DNA from 2 places in the Pseudoramibacter faecis genome. Region 1 is predicted to be linked to the other one. Evidence: predicted binding sites of a transcription regulator. Region 1 holds the regulator's gene; the other holds the start of a gene.
The links. Region 1 encodes NrdR, which represses ribonucleotide reductase genes. Its sites were predicted from a motif close to CACNANATNTNGTG; they were not measured.

Region 1 (9,339 bases):
CTGACCTTGTTTCAGCTAACACCGGCCCATGAAGCGGCTGTGGTCGAGATGGGGATGAACCATCTGGGAGAGATCGCCCGGTCCATCGGCGAGGTGCGCCCCCATATCGGCGTGATCACCAACATTGGCTCCGCGCATTTGGAGAATTTGGGCTCGAAGGAGAACACCCTCAAAGCCAAGATGGAAATCTTCGGCACCATGGGGAAGGATGACATCGCCCTGATTAACGGTGACGATCCCTATCTGCGCAGGATTGCCGGCGAGGCGTATCGGGTGGTGCGCGTGGGGATTCGAGAGCCGGCTGTGGATCTCAAAGCGGAAGCAATCCGCGAGGATCTGTCGGGGCTGCATTTTGAAGCCGACGGCGTGTCCTTTCATTTTAAGTTGCCGGGGATTCACAATGTGTATAATTGTCTGATGGCCATTTGGATCGGTCGATACTATCATCTCGACGACGTTGCCGTTCAAGCGGGACTCGACGCTTTTGAGCCCAGCGGCAACCGCATGCAGATGGTGGCAGCCGGCGGGCTGCACTTTGTCAACGACGCGTACAACGCCAATCCGGAATCCATGCGTGCCGCGATGGATACGGTTTGCGCCGTAGCGAAAGGACGCAAGATTGCAGTTTTGGGCGATATGCTTGAAATCGGCGAGCATGCGGAAGCGCAGCATCGCGCCGTTGGTGAATACGCCGGCACCCACATGGATGCGGTCATCGGCGTGGGAGAATGGGCTGAGGCCCTTTGCGCGGGCGCGCGCAGCGCGGCACCCAATCATCCGGCGGTCGCGGCGGAGACGGTGGATGCGGCCGCACAGATTCTTGGAGAGATAGCACAGACGGGTGATACGGTGCTGATCAAAGCGTCCCACAGCCTTTCGCTGGACCGCATCATCGACAGGATTAAAACCGGCGGGCAGGAAGAGCCTGGGGGAAGGAAAATAAATCAATGAATGATATGCGTTATGCAGTGGTTTCGCTGATCGTCAGCTTTTTGGTGGTGTGGATCGGCACCTGGCATTTTTTGCCGGTGCTCCACAAGTTGAATTTCGGACAGGCGATCCGCGAAGAGGGACCCAAGAGCCACCAAAAAAAATCCGGCACGCCGACCATGGGCGGTTTGATGATTCAATTGGGCATTCTCGTTGCGATGATTGTTTTTGCCTTTGTGGTAGGCCAGCGGGTGTTCTTTCCGCTGATCAGCATGATCGCCTTTGGGGCCATCGGTTTCATCGACGACTTTATTAAAGTCACGAAGAAACACAATCTTGGTCTTCGGGCATGGCAGAAGCTGGTGATGCAATTTGTGGCGGCGGCGGTGATCGCCTGGCACGCAGGGACCGATGCGGTGATCGGCACGACGATGATCATTCCCTTCAGCGGGACGACAGTCGATTTTGGCCTTTGGTTTTATCCCTTTACCTTTATCGCCGTCGTGGCCATGACCAACGCGGTCAACCTCAGCGACGGATTGGACGGCCTTTGTGCCGGCGTGACTGCCTTTGCGACAACTTTTTTTATGATAGTTGCCGTGATGTTCGAACGGCCCGAATCGGCGGCGTTCGGCGGTGCAGTGGTCGGCGCGTGTCTTGGATTTCTGCGCTGGAATTCCAATCCGGCGGACATCTTCATGGGGGATACCGGCTCGATGGCATTGGGCGCGGCGGTCATCGTCTCGGCGATTATGCTGCACATGCAGCTCTTTGTGCTCATTGCGGGCCTGATTTACGTGGCCGAGGCGCTCTCGGTTGTAATGCAGGTGGCCTATTTCAAGACGACTCACGGCAAGCGCATTTTTAAAATGACACCGATCCACCATCATTTTGAATTGTCCGGGTGGAAGGAAACCCGAGTGGTGGCTGTGTTTTGGATTGTGACGATTTTCTGTGTGTGCGTTGCGTTTTTGGCAATGTAAGCAGGAAATCCATTTGAATAGCGAGGTAGCAGCGTGAAAACAATTTTGGTGATTGGCGCCGAGAGGACAGGCGTCGCGGTGGCCGGGGTCCTGTTGGCCGCAGGCAGTGCGGTGATTTTAACAGATACGAAGGATTTTGAGACGCTTTCGGCTTCGGAAAATTTTTTGGAACCTTTTGAAGCGTTGCCCAAAACCCATCTGACCTGCCTTTTGGGCCGTCAGTTGCCGAAAAAAGCCCTTGCCGGTGTCGATGCCGTGGTGCCGAGTCCCGGCGTGCCGCTGACGATTCCGGCCATCCAGGAGGCTTATCGCAGGGGAATCCCGGTGATCAGCGAGGTGGAAATGGCTTATCGCCTGACGGATACGCCCTTTGTGGGGATTACGGGGACCAACGGCAAAACCACCACGACCACATTGACGGGCAAAATTTTCGAGCAGGATCCCCGCTATGCCCATGTGTATATCGTGGGGAATATTGGCGAAGCCGTATCCAAGCATGTGCGTACCTCCACGGCGGCGGATCTTTTTGTCAGCGAGCTCTCCAGCTTTCAGCTGGAAACCATCGATACCTTTGCGCCGAAAGCAGCGGCGATTTTGAATCTGGCACCGGACCACCTCAACCGGCATGGTACCCTGGAAAATTACTATGCGGCAAAGGCCCGCATTTTTGAAAATCAGTCGGCAGAAGATATTCTGGTGGTCAATGCGGACGATGCAGACGTGGTGCGCTACGCTGGAAAGGCCCCGTCTCGGAAAATCTGGTTCAGCCTGAAAGCACGGCCGGAAAAAGGAGTTTACCTGAAGGATCAGACACTGATGATTGCGGAGGGCACGGACGCCGATCAGGATACGGCCGTGATTACGACGGAAGCGCTGGGCATTAAAGGACCGCACAATGTGATGAACGCCATGGCGGCGATCGGCCTGGCGTATTTTATGGGGGTGCCGCTGGCCATCATCCAGGAAACGCTCAGGGCGTTTAAAGGCGTAGAACACCGTCAGGAGTTTGTGGCGACCATTGGCGGCGTGGATTATATCAACGACTCCAAGGGGACGAATACCGACGCGGCCATCACGGCGCTTAACGCCATGACGAAGCCGACGATTCTCATCGCCGGCGGCTACGATAAACAGGAAGACTACACCCAGATGATGCAGCTTGTAATGGCAAAGGTCAAGAAGCTGCTGCTCATCGGGGATACAGCCAAGGCCATGGCGGAGGCGGCGGAGGCGGCAGGCTTTAAAGATTATTCGCTTGTGGCAGACTATCCGGAAGCGGTGGCTAAGGCTAAGGCGGCGGCCGCGCCGGGGGATACGGTGCTGCTTTCGCCGGCCTGTGCCAGCTGGGATATGTTTGCGGATTACGAAGACCGAGGCAATCTATTTAAGCGATTGGTCCGCGGATGAGATGGAAGCACTGTTCATCGGCGTGTCGTTGACAATCGATGCATTCACTGAAGGAGGCAGGCATGGGAAGCCGCCAGCCGGATAAATATTTTGTGACCGCGTTGCTGATTTTGAGTGGCTTTGGTTTGCTCATGGTTTTCTCGGCCAGTATGTACACGTCGAGTGTGGAGAGCAGCAGCGGGCTGTCGCTTTTTCTCAAGCAAGCCTTTTTCGTGGTTCTTGGGATTTTTGTGATGTGGCTGGTAAGCCGAAGGGATTACCGCAGGTGGAATAATTTCAGGCTGGCCTGTACGCTTCTCATCGTTGCGATTTTGCTGCTGGCGGCGGTTTTGGTCGCCGGCATGGAGGTGAACGGCGCTAAGCGATGGATTTCCTTGGGATTTATAACCTTTCAGCCCTCGGAGTTTGCGAAATTCACCGGCGTTTTGTATTTAAGCACGGTGATCTCGCAAAAGCCGGAGATTAAGAAGAGCTTTTCGAAATATACTTTGTACTGCATCGTGCCGATGCTCGTGATCTGTGTCTTGGCCGCAATTGAGCCGTCATTGTCCGCGGCGATGGCCATCGGGGTCGCGATGCTCTTCGTGATGTTTTTCGGCGGGATTCCCTTCCGCTTTTTTCTGCCCTATATCGCGATGATGGGCGCGGGGATTGGCGCGTTGTTGATTAAAGAACCCTGGCGAATGGAGCGATTGAACGTCTTTTTCGGGCAGAACGGCCTCAATTATCAGATTTCCCAGTCACTTCTGGCCATTGGTTCCGGCGGGATCTTCGGCCGGGGCCTGGGCAACGGCAAACAAAAGCTGCTTTTTCTGCCCGAGCTGCAGAACGATTTTATCTTTGCGAATATCGGCGAAGAGTGCGGCCTGATCGGCTGCGTGTTGCTGCTTATTCTCTTCGGCTATATTTTGTATCGCGGCGTTAAAATCGCCAATAGCTCAAAGGATGAATTCGGTTATCTATACACCAGCTCGGTCATCGCTTTGCTGGGCTTTCAAGTGATTGTGAACATCGGTGTGGCCACATCCATTATGCCGGTAACGGGCATGGCATTGCCTTTTATCAGCGCCGGCGGCACCTCCATGGTCATTTTGTTCATGATGGTCGGGCCGATTGTCAATCTTTCGCGAGGAATGCATTCGGGGAAACGCCGGCGAAGGGATCGGCGGCGAACGAAAAGAGGTCAAAAATGAAAAGCGTGCTCATTGCAGCCGGGGGAACCGGCGGTCACATTTATCCGGGTTTGGCCATTGCGGCCTGCCTGAAAAAGCATCGGCCGGATGTCGAGATCACCTTTGTGGGATCGCACGTGGGAATGGAAAAGGATATCGTTCCCCGATACGGTTATCCGATGGCGTTTATTAACGCCAGCGGCTTTCAACGCGGCTTGATTAAAAAGGCGATTGCGGTTAAAAATATCCTGCTCAGCGCGCTGGATTCGCGGAGGCTTATCAAGGCGTACCAGCCGCAGCTGGTAATCGGTACCGGCGGGTTTACCTCCGGGATTCTGCTGCGGGAAGCGGCGAGAATGAAAGTGCCGACGCTGATCCACGAACAAAATGCCTATCCGGGAAAATCCAACCGTATGGCAGCCAAGACGGCCGATTGTGTCGCATTGACTTTTGAAGAAGCGGCGGCCTATTTCCCGGCGGGAAAAACCGTGCTTTGCGGGAATCCAGTGAGGGATGATTTTAAACATATCGACCGGCAGGTGATGCGGGAGCGACTGGGACTGGCTGATGACACCGTCATGGTGTTGGCTATGGGCGGCAGCCAGGGTGCGGTCGCGATCAATGGCGCGATGCGCGCGGTGATGGCGCATTACGCGGGTCGGCCGCAGGTTCAGCTTTACCAACTGACAGGAAAGAAGCAATGGGAAGCGATGACGCGGGCACTGGATGCCGATCATATTCCCTGGGGCGATGGCACCAACTGCCACTTGCTGGCCTATTCCAACGAGATGCCGACATTAATAGGGGCGGCGGATCTGATCATCGGGCGCTCCGGAGCCTCCTCCATTGCAGAAATGGCTGCGTCCGGGACGCCGTGCATTTTGATCCCGTATCCCTATGCGGCAGGAGATCATCAGAAATTTAACGCGGTGGCCATGGCGAGAGCCGGGGCGGCCGTCGTCATCGAGGAAAAGGATCTGAGCGGTGAAAGATTGATCGCGGCAGCTGAGACGCTGATCGGCGATGCGGACAAGCGTCAGGCGATGGCCCAAAAGGCACTGGCCTACGCAAAACTGGATGCAGATGAACGCATTGTTGAAAAGGCGCTCGCTCTGATGGGCGAGTAGGCACCGCGCAAAATGGTGAAGGGGGGTGAGCCGGTGGCAGAGGACCCAAAACGAGCGCGTATTGCCAAGCGTTTAAAAAAAAGCAAACGCAAGCGGTTTTTGCGTATTCTGCTTATCATGATTGTGTTAGGCACTATTTTGGGCGTTGGCGGTTACTGGCTTTCCGGGACGGTGCGGCCTGTGGATTTGACCATTCGCAACATCAAGATTCGGGGTAACGTCACCATTGATGACCAGAGCGTGAAGGATCAAGCGGCGACGGTCATCGGTCAGAACATTCTAACGGTCAATCTCAACGAGTTGGCGGCCAACATCAAAGATAGTCTTCACGTGCGAAGCGTTGCCATCGTTCGGGCGTTTCCAGATACGCTGGTTGTCGATGTGAAAGAGATGCCGATTTTGTGCGCCATCAACGATGGATCGCAGATTTATTACGTCAGCAATCGGCGGAAAGTGGTGATGACGTCGCCTTATTTGAGCAACACGAATGTGCCTTTGCTCTCGGGTTTGACGTTGAAGGGACGTTATCGTGCGGGCGAGACCTTGTCGCTTGCACCCTGGCGCAGGCAAGATGAAGCGTTTGCTATTCTAAAGACTTTGGAAGCCGGTGGCATGTTGACAAAGGTATCCGAAGTGGCCTATACGTCGGACAATACCTATCGAATCATTACCAAATCGAATCTCAATGTCGAGGTGGTTGGCGTCGGGAATCTGCAGAAGCACATGGATTATATTCAAACATTGTTTTCTCAGAAGCAAAGCAATATGAACGTAGATTTGACAACCGGCCCTTATCCAATTGTCAGGAATCGTTAGTTAGGTTGTGTGGCACAAAAATGCAAAAACATTCATAAAAAATGCAAAAAAAATCTTGCTGTATTGCAAAGTTAAAAAAGAAGGGTTATTATAAAAAAAGAATACTGTAAAAATTGTTTACGCGCTTGAAATATCCAGTAGAAAACGATACAATAAAACGGTATAAACCATGAGAAAATAAAGCAAACCCATTAAAATAAGCAATATAGATGTGAGAACCAGGAGGAAGTAAAGTGATAGAACTGGACAACTACAACGATAATTTTGCTCAAATTCGTGTTGTCGGCATTGGCGGCGGCGGCAATAATGCCGTTAACCGCATGATTGAATCCGGGTTGAAGGGCGTGGATTTTGTTTCGATCAATACGGACAATCAGGCGCTTGCCCTGACATTGGCAGAAAAGCGTCTGCAAATCGGCGAAAAAACAACCGGCGGTCTGGGTGCCGGCGGAAACCCGGAAATGGGGCAGCGCTCCGCGGAGGAAAGCCGAGATGCCATTGCCGAAGTCATTCAGGGTACGGACCTGCTTTTCGTAACGGCTGGCATGGGCGGCGGCACTGGCTCCGGTGCTGCACCGATTATTGCTAAAATTGCGCAGGAAATGGGTATTTTGACCATTGGCGTTGTGACGAAACCATTCTCTTTCGAGGGGCGGGTTCGCATGCGCAATGCGCAAATTGCCTGTGACTTCCTTCAAGATAACGTCGATGCATTGGTAACTATTCCAAATGACCGTTTGCTGCGGATGGCAGATAAATCCACCTCGTTAAGAGAAGCCTTTAAGCTGGCGGATGACGTTCTGCTCCAGGGGGTTAAGAGCATCTCTGATTTGATCTCTATGCCGGGTCTTGTCAGCCTTGACTTTGCCGATGTGAAAACCATCATGCAGGATGCGGGCCTGGCGCACATGGGTGTTGGCCGCGCCACCGGCGAAAACCGAGCGGAAGAAGCTGCCAAGGAAGCGATTCTGAGCCCCCTGCTCGAAACCGAAATCAACGGGGCAACCGGTGTGCTGCTCAATATCACAGCTGGTGATGATCTTTCCCTGTTTGAAGTGGATAAAGCGGCAACTATCGCCCGCGAAGCCTGTGACGAAGACGCTAACGTAATCTTTGGGGCTACCATCGATGAAAGCATGGGCGACGAAATCCAGATCACGGTGATTGCAACCGGATTTTTGCCGGCAGAAGAAAGCGAAGAATTAAAGGCGATCAAAGAAGGCACCCAGTCCCAGCAGCGTGCTCAGAAACAGCCGAACAGAAACGTACAGCCGGCCAGAAACGATTCGAAAGATCTGTTCACCATTCCGACGTTTTTAAATAAAGAAGACTAAGGTATGAAGTGCCCGTTTTGCAATTACGACGGCAGCAAAGTCATTGATTCCAGACCTGCCGATGACAACACGATGATTCGACGCCGACGGGAATGTGAACATTGTAAAAAAAGATTCACGACCTATGAGCGGATTGAAAACATTCCGCTCATTGTTGTGAAAAAAAGCGGACAGCGGGAAGCCTATGACCGCAATAAAATTTACAATGGGATCATCAAGTCCTGTGAAAAACGTCCGGTTGCCATTGCGACGATTGAAAAGCTGGTTGACAATCTGGAACGGGAATTGTATCAGATTGAAGACAAAGAAGTATCATCCATTTATATCGGCGAGCGGGTGATGGATGAGCTCAAGAAGATTGACCAAGTGGCTTATGTACGCTTTGCGTCCGTGTATCGCGAGTTCAAAGACGTCGAAACTTTTAAAAGTGAACTGGATAAGCTCATGGCCGAATGAGGAGGTCCTTTGGATAATGAAGAGAAAATCGTCACATCGGAAGTGCTTTACGCGGGGAAAATTCTCGATTTAAAGTTGAACACCGTCAAGCTGCCCAACGGCAAATTGGCCAAGCGGGAAATCGTTAAACATCGCAACGGTGTTGGTGTATTGCCGGTTGATGGTGACACGATGCTTTTTGTCAAGCAATATCGCTCCGCGATTGAAGATTATCTGCTGGAGATTCCGGCTGGTTTGATGGAAGGCAAAGAGACACCGGAGATGACCGGTACGCGTGAATTGCAGGAGGAAATTGGACTGAAACCGACAGTGTTAATTCCCTGCGGTAAAGTCTGGCCGACACCCGGTTGCTGCGATGAAGAGACCTTTCTTTTTATTGCCACGCAGCTTGAGCATCAATCGCTTGAAGCCGATGACGATGAATTTATTGAGGTGGTTCGCTTGCCTATTCAAACGGTCCGTGCACTTTACGACAAACAGTATTTTACAGACGCAAAAACCGTTTGCGCCTTAGGTTATTATTTCTCACATTCTTAAACATTATTGAGGTGATCGATGGCGTCGAAACGGCCACAGATCACCTCTTATTTTCTATTGCGTTACGGCCATGATTGTGGCGAATTCACACAAATAAATCGATGACGAGGAGTTAACACATGGCAGAGAATTTAACATTTGCAGGATTTGATACGGTTGCCCTGGCAAAAAAATACGGAACCCCACTCTATGTGATGAGCGAAGATATGATCCGCGGTCGCATTAAGGCGATCAAAAAGGCGTTTAATCTGACCGGCGCGGCTTACGATATCAATTATGCGGGGAAGGCCTTTATCAACCTGGCGATGTGCCGGATTATCGCTTCGGAAGGCGTTTCGCTGGACGCGGTCTCCCGCGGGGAAATCATGACCGCTTTAAAAGCGGGATTCCCGGCGGAACGCGTTTGTTTTCACGGCAATAACAAGCGTGTGGACGAACTGCGCTATGCGGTTGAACATGGGGTCGGGCACATTGTTGTCGACAGCGAGGATGAACTGGCCCGCCTTGAAACGATTCAGGCAGAAACCGGGGCAGAAATCGCCGTCATGTTTCGCATTTCGCCCGGCGTGGAGGCCCA
Region 2 (9,339 bases), on a different contig from region 1:
GTTCATTCCGTGCAGTCGGCAAAGGAACCTTTAAGCCCCTTTCGAAATCAAAACCATTCATCGGCAGTGAAAATCGAGTGGAAACCGTAGCAGAAGATCGTATTGAGACGGTTATTGATAATGAAATGGCAAAATCCTTGATTCAAAAGATCAAAGCGATTCATCCGTACGAGATCATGGCCTATGATCTTTATCCTTTGGATGAATCACTGACAAAAGCGGCCAACGGCCTTGGAAAAATCGGCGATTTGCCAATGGCATTATCACCGCAGGATTTTTTGGAAAGACTAAAATCTGCTTTGGGCTTGAAGCTTGTTCGCACAGCCGGAAAACCACCCCAGATAATTAAACGCATCGCTCTTTGCACTGGTGCTGGTGCTGAATTTATGGGATTGGCCAAAGTGCGGGATGCCGATGTTTATGTAACCGGGGATCTCAAATACCATGAGGCCCAGAGCGCACATGAAAATCATCTTTGGGTGGTGGATGCCGGTCATTATGGAACAGAGCACCAGGTCGTGCTTCTTTTAAAAGAGATGATTGCTGCAAACTGCCCGGTTGTCGAAACGATTATTTCGGAAAAAATGTGTGATTTTTTGGAAATCCATTAATGGTTCGTTTACAAACTGTTAAGGTGGCGTATAAAATAGATGGGGACTTTAGCACAGCATCAAAGTAGGAGGACGCTATGAAAAAATTATTTACTGGCAACGAAGCCGCTGCGCGCGGTGCATGGGAAGCTGGGGTAAAATTTGCATCGGCTTATCCGGGCACTCCCAGTACAGAAATCCTGGAGAATCTGGCACTTTATGATGAAGTTCAGACGGAATGGGCGCCTAACGAAAAAGTGGCCGTGGAAGCGGTTGCTGGGGCCTCTATTGCCGGCATTAGAACCTTGGCTTGCATGAAGCATGTGGGTATGAACGTAGCCGCCGATCCCATGTTTACTTTCGCGTATTTGGGTGTCAACGGAGGATCTGTTATCTTGACGGCCGATGAACCGGGAATGTTTTCGTCTCAAAATGAACAGGATAATCGCCGGTATGCGCGCCATGCCAAATTGGCCATGTTTGAACCTTCGGATTCACAGGAGACTAAAGATATGATGAAGGATGCTTATGATGTGTCTGAAACTTTTGACATCCCTGTGTTGTTCAGAATGACCACCCGTGTTGACCATTCTAAGAGTATTGTTGAATGCTCAGATCGCACGGAGATTGCCGATAAACCTTACGAAAAAAATATTCAAAAATATTGCCCGCTGCCGGCGTTCACGCCGGGAATGCAGCAAAAGTTAGCCCAAAATTTTGAACGCTTAAAAACATTCACCAATGAATGTAAGTGGAATTATTATGAAGATAATCATAAAGACATCGGGATCGTTGCATCTGGGGTTTCATACTGCTACGCGAAAGAAGTCTTCGGCGATCAGGCATCCTATTGCAAAATTGGTTTTTCTTATCCGATGCCGATGGACATGATTAAGGCATTTGCTTCCAAGGTCAAGACGATTTATGTTTTGGAAGAAAATGATCCCATCATGGAAACAGAGATCAAAGCAGCCGGAATTGACTGCATTGGGAAAGACCTGTTCCCGCAGATGGGAGAACTGCTCCCGGAAAAGATTCGCAAAGCTGCCTTTGGCAGAAGCCAGGAAGTATTGGCGCCGAACGAAAAAACCGTTGTCGGCCGACCGCCGGCACTTTGTGCGGGCTGCCCGCATCGTGGTTTTTTTTATGAATTAGGCAAACTGAAAAACACCATGATTTTTGGCGACATAGGTTGCTATACTTTAGGGCTTTCTGCGCCGTATAATGCAACGGATGCGTTGGTCTGTATGGGAGCTTCTATCTCTGGTGGACATGGTGTGGCTCAGGCTTTTAAAATTAAAGGCGAAGACAAAAAGGTCGTTTCCGTAATCGGGGATTCTACTTTCTTTCATTCCGGAATCACGTCCTTGATGGATGCGGCTTACAACAGGAGCTCTTATTTGACCGTGATTTTGGATAACCGTATTACTGGCATGACGGGCCATCAGGAAAATCCGGGAAGCGGTTACGATCTGAAAGGCAATGCCGCGCCAATTATTGATATTGAAGCCGTTTGCCGGGCTCTGAATATCGAGAATATTCGAACCATTGATCCCAATAACTTGGAAGAAACCAAGGCAGCGCTGGAATGGGGGATTACCTGTGAGGGTCCGGCGGTTATTATTACCCGTTGGCCCTGCGCTTTAAAACGGCTTTCGATGGAAGACAAGGAAGAATTCCCTCAGGTATTTACCGAAAAATATGAAGTTCTCATGGACAAATGCATCGGATGCAAGAAATGCATTGGAACAGGATGTCCGGCGCTGGAATTTGGCCGCGTTAAAGACAAAAAAATGACCATTACCAGCGCCTGTGTGGGCTGTAGCGTTTGTGGTCAGGTTTGTCCGGTCGATGCAATTGTTAAGAAAGCGTGATCATAATGAAGACAAAAAATATTTTATTGGCGGGTGTCGGCGGACAGGGAACGATCACGGCAGCCAAATTGCTGACGACAGGTTTAATGCAGGCCGGCTACGATGTCAAGATGAGTGAAATTCATGGGATGAGTCAGCGCGGCGGATCAGTCAGTTCCCAGGTTCGCTATGGCGATGAAGTACAGTCTCCGGTAATTGAATTGGGAACGGCCGATATCCTCGTTGCCTTTGAAAAGATGGAAGCCATGCGCTATATCGATTATCTGAAAGCAGATGGTAAAGTGATTGTCAATGACACGGAGATCTGGCCGATGCCGGTCGTGATCGGCCAGGCGGAATATCATCCGGATATTTTGGGAGAGCTTGCTAAAATCGCTGATGCAAAAGTGATTCCGGCTTCAGATATCGCGACAGAAATGGGCAATGAAAAAGTAACAAATGTGATTTTGCTGGGAACGATCGTTAAGGCAATGGGCCTGGAACATATCGATTGGAACCGGATTATCGAAGATAATGTTAAATCGAAATTTGTTGAATTAAACAAAGCGGCAATGGCCAAAGGTATGGCCTTGGTTGCAGAATGAGCCAGCCATTAAAGACAGACCATTATAAATTTTTTCAGCATCGGGAATGCGAATATTTTCCATGCCATCCAATGGAGAACCTGGAGGATTTTAATTGTCTGTTTTGTTATTGTCCTCTTTATGCCTTAGGCAAAGACTGCGGAGGTAATTATACTGTTTCGGATAAAGGGGTAAAGATCTGTACCAATTGTTGTTTTCCGCATTATCGGCAAAATTATGATCGTGTCATCCAAAAATTGATGACACTTTTGGAACGAATGAAGCAAGCAAACTTAGCATCAATGCAGAAAGATCAGAAAAAAGAATAAAATCCGTTATCGGGAGAATTGGAGGAGGATAACAGATGAATGTAGTTTGGGGTGTGTTGTTGCTCATAGCATCTTATTTTGTGGGCAATCTGGATTTTGCCTATATCGTTGTTAAGGCTGTTCGTGGTGAGGATATTCGAAATTTTGGCAGCGGTAATGCCGGTACAACAAATGTTTTGAGGACAATGGGACTCAAATACGCTGGTTTAGTTTTACTGTTGGATGCTTTGAAAGGGTCATTATGCATTGTGGTGGCACGTTTATTAGAAAGCCATGTGGGATTAAGTCCTTGGTGGACCGCCGGAACGGGTATTGCCGTTTTATGCGGCCACAATTGGCCGGCGCTTTTAAAATTTCGCGGCGGTAAAGGAACCGCGACGTCTATCGGTTTGTTTCTCGTCTACGATTGGCGCATTGCGCTTATTTGCATTGCGGTTGGATTGATTCTATTAGTTATTTTCAGAATGGTTTCTCTTTCTTCAATGATGGGGATGACCATTTTGCCGTTTGTAGCTCTCGGCTTTTTGGGGGTGCATAATCTTCCGACTTTGGCACTGACAATTTTTATGGCGCTGTCAACAGACATTCAGCACCGCAGCAACATCAAACGAATTTTAAACGGCACTGAAAGCAAAATTGGTCAGCGTGTGGACATGAAAAAATAATACTGCATTCGATTATTGCTTCATAAAAGACCTGAGAGCGTGTTTGCGCTTTTCAGGTCTTTTTGTTATGATGATCAACAGATCGAGGATCGAATTAATAAAACGGAACGGAATGAGCTCATGGGTATAAACTATTTTTACAATCATTATTTTAAGCCGCAGGATGTCATTCGGCAGAATCGCGTGTTTTCCCAAGCACACATTGTGCTGGCAACACTGATTGTCTGCGCGATTGTGACCATTATGGCCGTTCAGAAACGAAAGCAAAATCCCTATTTTAGCCAAAAGGTTTTGATAGTTTTAGGCGTTTTGATGCTGTTGTTGGAATTGTTCCGAATTGCATGGCGCACGTATTACTACGGTATGCATTGGACGAATTTTCGTTTTGATTGGTGCAATCAAATTTGCATGGTTTTGCCATTTATAGCAATGTTTCGGCTTGAAAAACTCTATCCTTATGTTGATGTGGCAGCATTTCTTGGTGGTGTTGCAGTATTGATTTATCCGCTTTGGGTCTTTTACGATTACGCCGGTATTCATGTGATGTCCGTTCAGAGTATGGTTTCCCATGGTTTAATGGTTACCATTGCGCTAAGTATGCCAATGTCGTCGAAGCAGGGGTATCATCGTTCTCTCAAACAGATAGGAAAGCAACTGGTCGGCGTGGGTATTATTTTGGCAGTTGCTTTTTGGGCGTCGACAATTTTTAATGCAAATTATCTTTTGATGCGCAATGCAAGAGGGATCCCGGTAATCAGCGCAATTGCGGCCCCTTACTATTGGCTCGTCGTGCTGCCTATTCTGATTTTCGGGATAGATTTTGCAACAAGATTGCTTCGGCGGTTCGATTTTTGGATGGCCAATCATCGGCCGTATCCGCCGGAAAAAAGAAAGGTGGCATTCTTACATGGCCGCGTATGAACATATTGAGCACACGTTGGTCCCTTTTTACGATGCGCACTCACAGATTTTAATCTTAGGTTCCTTGCCATCTCCCAAATCGCGGGAAGTCGGATTTTATTACGGTCATCCGCGCAATCGCTTTTGGAAAACGTTGGCCGGTGTTTATCAGGAAATGGTACCGGAGAGTATCGAACAGAAACAGTTATTTCTCAAAAAACATTCACTGGCATTGTGGGATGTGATTGGCAGTTGTGATATTCGAGGGGCCTCGGATACATCTATCAAAAATGTGCATTATAATGATTTGACAGCGATCGTATCACAAACTCTCATTCGGGGAATTGTTACTACTGGGGGAAAAGCGACAAAATTATTCCGAGAGTATTGGGCCTTAGATCCACAGATCAGCAGACTGTCGCATTTGGGACTCCCGTCCACCAGTCCGGCCAATGCCCAAATGCATTTGGAAGATTTGATCGATGCATATCGATCGATATTATCGTTATAATAAACCGCTGGTAAGCGGCTTTTTTATTCTTGAATTGTCAAGTCAAGTGCAACACAGTTGAATCTGCTTATAAACTCCGGAAGAATATAAAATGACAATCATGTCATCTTTGCTTTGAGAAAATAAACCCTAAATATTGGTGATTTTAAAACTACAAACACAAAATATAGAGTTCAGTTTCGATTTTACTTGAATCTCAATTATGGCGAGCGTATAATAACATCTGTCCCAAACTTTGAAGAAAATGAAAAGATGGAGAATTCTCATGAAGAATGTGATTAAGCGAAACGGCGAAGAAGTTTTATTTAATATCGATAAAATCGTTAACGCGATTACAAAAGCCAATACAGAAGTGAATCCCATTCGTCAGTTAAATGCGGCCCAAATTCAGGCGGTAGCTGACAATGTGGAAAAACAAATTTCTACCTATCGGCATGCGGTTGGTGTTGAAGATATTCAGGATTTGGTCGAAACGGGCATTATGGAAATGCGTGGGTATGAGGTAGCCCAGGCGTATATGCATTACCGGGATAAGCGGACAGCCCTTCGCCGGTCAAATACGACAGATCGTAAAATTTTAGCTTTGATTAATCGTGAAAATGAATTGGTCAAACAGGAGAATGCCAATAAAAATCCAACAATTAATTCTACGCAACGCGATTATATCGCCGGGGAGGTCAGCAAGGATTTATCCAAACGGCTTTTCTTGCCAGAAGATGTGGTGAAGGCCCACGAAGAAGGGATTATTCATTTTCACGACGCTGATTATTTTGCCATGCGCGAGCATAATTGCGATTTGATCAACTTGGAAGATATGTTGCAAAATGGGACGGTTATTTCCGGCACGAAAATTGATAAACCCCATAGTTTTTATACTGCATGCAATATTACTACGCAGATCGTGGCACAGGTGGCTTCCAACCAATATGGGGGGCAATCCTTTACACTTTCGCATCTGGCGCCATTTGTCGACGTGAGCCGACAAAAAATCCGCCAGCAAGTGATTGAAGAACGCAGGCTTTGCGACGAAGTTATGAATCGTGAGATTATCGAAAAGATCGTTTTTGCACGTTTAAAAGAAGAGATTAAAAGCGGTATTCAAACCATTCAGTACCAATTGATCACATTGATGACGTGTAATGGGCAGGCGCCGTTTGTCACAATGTTTATGTATTTGGATGAAGTGCCGGACGGGCAGGTGCGTAAGGATCTGGCCCTTATCATAGAAGAAGTGCTCAATCAGCGCATCACGGGCGTTAAAAATGAACAGGATGTCTGGGTTACGCCGACGTTCCCCAAGTTGATTTACGTGCTGGATGAAGACAATATTTACGAATCAGCCCCGTATTGGTATTTGACCGATTTGGCTGCGCGATGCACGGCCAAACGCATGGTGCCGGATTATATTTCAGCTAAAATCATGAAACAACTCAAACAAGGCAATGTCTATACCTGCATGGGGTGTCGCAGTTTTTTGACGGTGGAAGATTCACAGCGAAATTCAGACGGCAGTCATAAATTTTATGGTCGCTTCAATCAAGGCGTGGTGACGCTTAATTTGGTGGATGCGGCGTGTTCATCCGGAGGGGATATGGTCCAATTCTGGGAGATTTTAGACGAAAGGCTGGAACTTTGTCACAAAGCTTTGCGCTGCCGTCACGAACGGCTTTTGGGAACGCCTTCTGATGTGGCGCCGATTTTATGGCAGCATGGTGCGTTGGCACGACTAAAATCAGGAGAAACGATTGATGCACTGCTTTATGGTGGTTACAGCACGATTTCCTTAGGATATGCGGGGTTGTATGAAACGTGTCGTTACATGACGGGTAAATCGCACACGGACGATAAAGCGAAAAATTTCGCATTGGCCGTGATGCAAAAGCTGAATGATAAATGCCAAGAGTGGCGGACAGAAGAAAACATTGCCTATTCGGTTTATGGGACACCGATGGAATCAACGACCTATAAATTTGCCAGGTGTTTGCAAAAACGATTTGGAATCATCAAAGGGGTGACGGATAAAAATTACATTACCAATTCTTATCACGTTCATGTGACGGAACCCATTGATGCTTTTAGCAAATTAACGTTTGAAGCGGATTTTCAGCGTTTATCACCGGGAGGCGCTATTTCTTACGTGGAGGTGCCAAACATGCAGAATAACATTCCGGCGGTTTTGGAAGTGATGAAGCATATCTATAATCATATCACCTATGCAGAATTAAACACCAAAAGTGATTTTTGTGAAGTGTGTGGTTACGATGGCGAAATCAAGGCCGTAGAGAATGAAGCTGGTAAATTGATCTGGGAATGTCCTAATTGCGGCAACCGCGAATTAAACAAAATGTCAGTGGTGCGGCGTGTTTGTGGTTATCTCGGTGGCGCAACCGGCTTTAATCAGGGACGAACGCAAGAGATTAAAGAGCGCGTACTTCATTTGTAATCAATATGGATTTTATTGGAAATAATGGAAGTTAGGAAAGAAATGATGCATTATGCTTCGATTCATGAGCATGATATTGCCAATGGTCCGGGCATTCGTTTGAGCTTGTTTGTGTCAGGCTGTCGCCACGCATGTCCGGGTTGTTTCAATCAAGTGGCTTGGGATTTTAATTACGGGAAGGTCTTTTCGACGTCGGTTCATGAAAAGATTTTATCCGATCTCCGAGAACCTTGCTATCGTGGCCTGACGTTGCTGGGTGGGGAGCCGATGGAACCGGAAAATCAACGAGCGTTGCTTCCTTTTCTGATGCGTTTTAAACAAGTCTTCCCCCAGATGGATTTGTGGATTTACACTGGATTTACCTATGAGGTGTTGTCGACGGATCCGTCAGAAACGACACAGGCGATCCTTGACCTGACGGATGTGCTGGTGGATGGTCGCTTTGTGCAAGAGCAAAAGGACATTACTTTATTATACCGCGGCAGTGTCAATCAGCGGATCATTGACGTTAAAAATTCTCGGCAAAAGCAGAAGGTGGTTTTGTGGGATGACCGAAACGTTTCGATCTCCAATCAAGTGCATTGAGTGATGTCGATTCAAACGGATTGGTATTTGAGAGTGCAATGATTTGATCTTTTTTATCAGAAAATCTTGCGATAAAGTAAAGGGTCTCTCTATACTCGGATTGGGAGCCGCCAGATGTGGTGGCTTTTTTTGTGGCAGAAATTCAGAATAAAAATTATGCATAGATAAAGTAAGATAAAATTAAAGGCAGATGTTTGATCAAAGCTTGAATACCTTAAAAGAGCAAACAAGGATACATTCGATGGCGAATGCCATTGTGTTATGTGAATAAAAACGAAATTTATCCGGGGGAACTGAGTAAGGAAAATAGATTATAAAACTTCTGAAATGGTGATCATGACACCCTTTTGTGCTGATGTTAAAGGGAGAACCGCCAAAGGGGTTGGTTCGGGGAGTGGCGTTTCAAAAATTAAGGATTCCGAAATGTAATTCCCTAAAACAGTCGCAGCGTGATCGAAGGATTCAGCGATCTCCTCAGCCGCGAATCGGATCGGTTCAATCGGCAGATCCGGAAAAGTGATGGTGAAAAAAGCGGGGTGAATATCAAAAACGGCAGGATAACTGTATTGACGAGACATAAGGGAGTCCTTTCATTAATTTAAGCCCATTGCAGAGCAAAGATATAACAGTTTTATTCGTAAAATTGTAAGAACATCAATTATTTGTTATTATATCACAGATTATAAACTTGAATTTTGATTGTCTGATTGGATAATAAGTACTGAAAGGAATAATAATGAAATTATTGATAGTGGACACGGCAACGATTGTGGCCAGTGCTGCAGTGATCGATGATGATCGTTTGATGGCAGAAACGATTGTCAATTATCGCAAAAAGCATTCCGAAAAAATGTTGCCGGCGATTGACCATATGCTGCA

Region 2: nrdD (anaerobic ribonucleoside-triphosphate reductase) is a predicted target of NrdR. The motif match lies at 5,591-5,604, and genes of this name have one in related genera.

What each region holds. Positions count from the first base shown of each region.
Region 1 is NZ_JAYFFI010000001.1:121,921-131,259, reverse strand. It holds gene V3C63_RS00635 (UDP-N-acetylmuramoyl-tripeptide--D-alanyl-D-alanine ligase) at 1-951, shown strand, start outside; gene mraY (phospho-N-acetylmuramoyl-pentapeptide-transferase) at 948-1,913, shown strand; gene murD (UDP-N-acetylmuramoyl-L-alanine--D-glutamate ligase) at 1,947-3,320, shown strand; gene V3C63_RS00620 (FtsW/RodA/SpoVE family cell cycle protein) at 3,383-4,513, shown strand; gene murG (undecaprenyldiphospho-muramoylpentapeptide beta-N-acetylglucosaminyltransferase) at 4,510-5,619, shown strand; gene V3C63_RS00610 (cell division protein FtsQ/DivIB) at 5,653-6,435, shown strand; gene ftsZ (cell division protein FtsZ) at 6,669-7,769, shown strand; gene nrdR (transcriptional regulator NrdR) at 7,773-8,225, shown strand; gene V3C63_RS00595 (NUDIX hydrolase) at 8,235-8,762, shown strand; gene lysA (diaminopimelate decarboxylase) at 8,882-9,339, shown strand, end outside.
Region 2 is NZ_JAYFFI010000011.1:22,295-31,633, forward strand. It holds gene V3C63_RS08050 (Nif3-like dinuclear metal center hexameric protein) at 1-611, shown strand, start outside; gene iorA (indolepyruvate ferredoxin oxidoreductase subunit alpha) at 689-2,464, shown strand; gene V3C63_RS08060 (indolepyruvate oxidoreductase subunit beta) at 2,470-3,048, shown strand; gene V3C63_RS08065 (cysteine-rich small domain-containing protein) at 3,045-3,356, shown strand; gene plsY (glycerol-3-phosphate 1-O-acyltransferase PlsY) at 3,392-4,021, shown strand; gene V3C63_RS08075 (TMEM164 family acyltransferase) at 4,142-4,942, shown strand; gene V3C63_RS08080 (DNA-deoxyinosine glycosylase) at 4,929-5,432, shown strand; gene nrdD (anaerobic ribonucleoside-triphosphate reductase) at 5,698-7,875, shown strand; gene nrdG (anaerobic ribonucleoside-triphosphate reductase activating protein) at 7,900-8,460, shown strand; gene V3C63_RS08095 (hypothetical protein) at 8,772-9,038, opposite strand; gene tsaB (tRNA (adenosine(37)-N6)-threonylcarbamoyltransferase complex dimerization subunit type 1 TsaB) at 9,197-9,339, shown strand, end outside.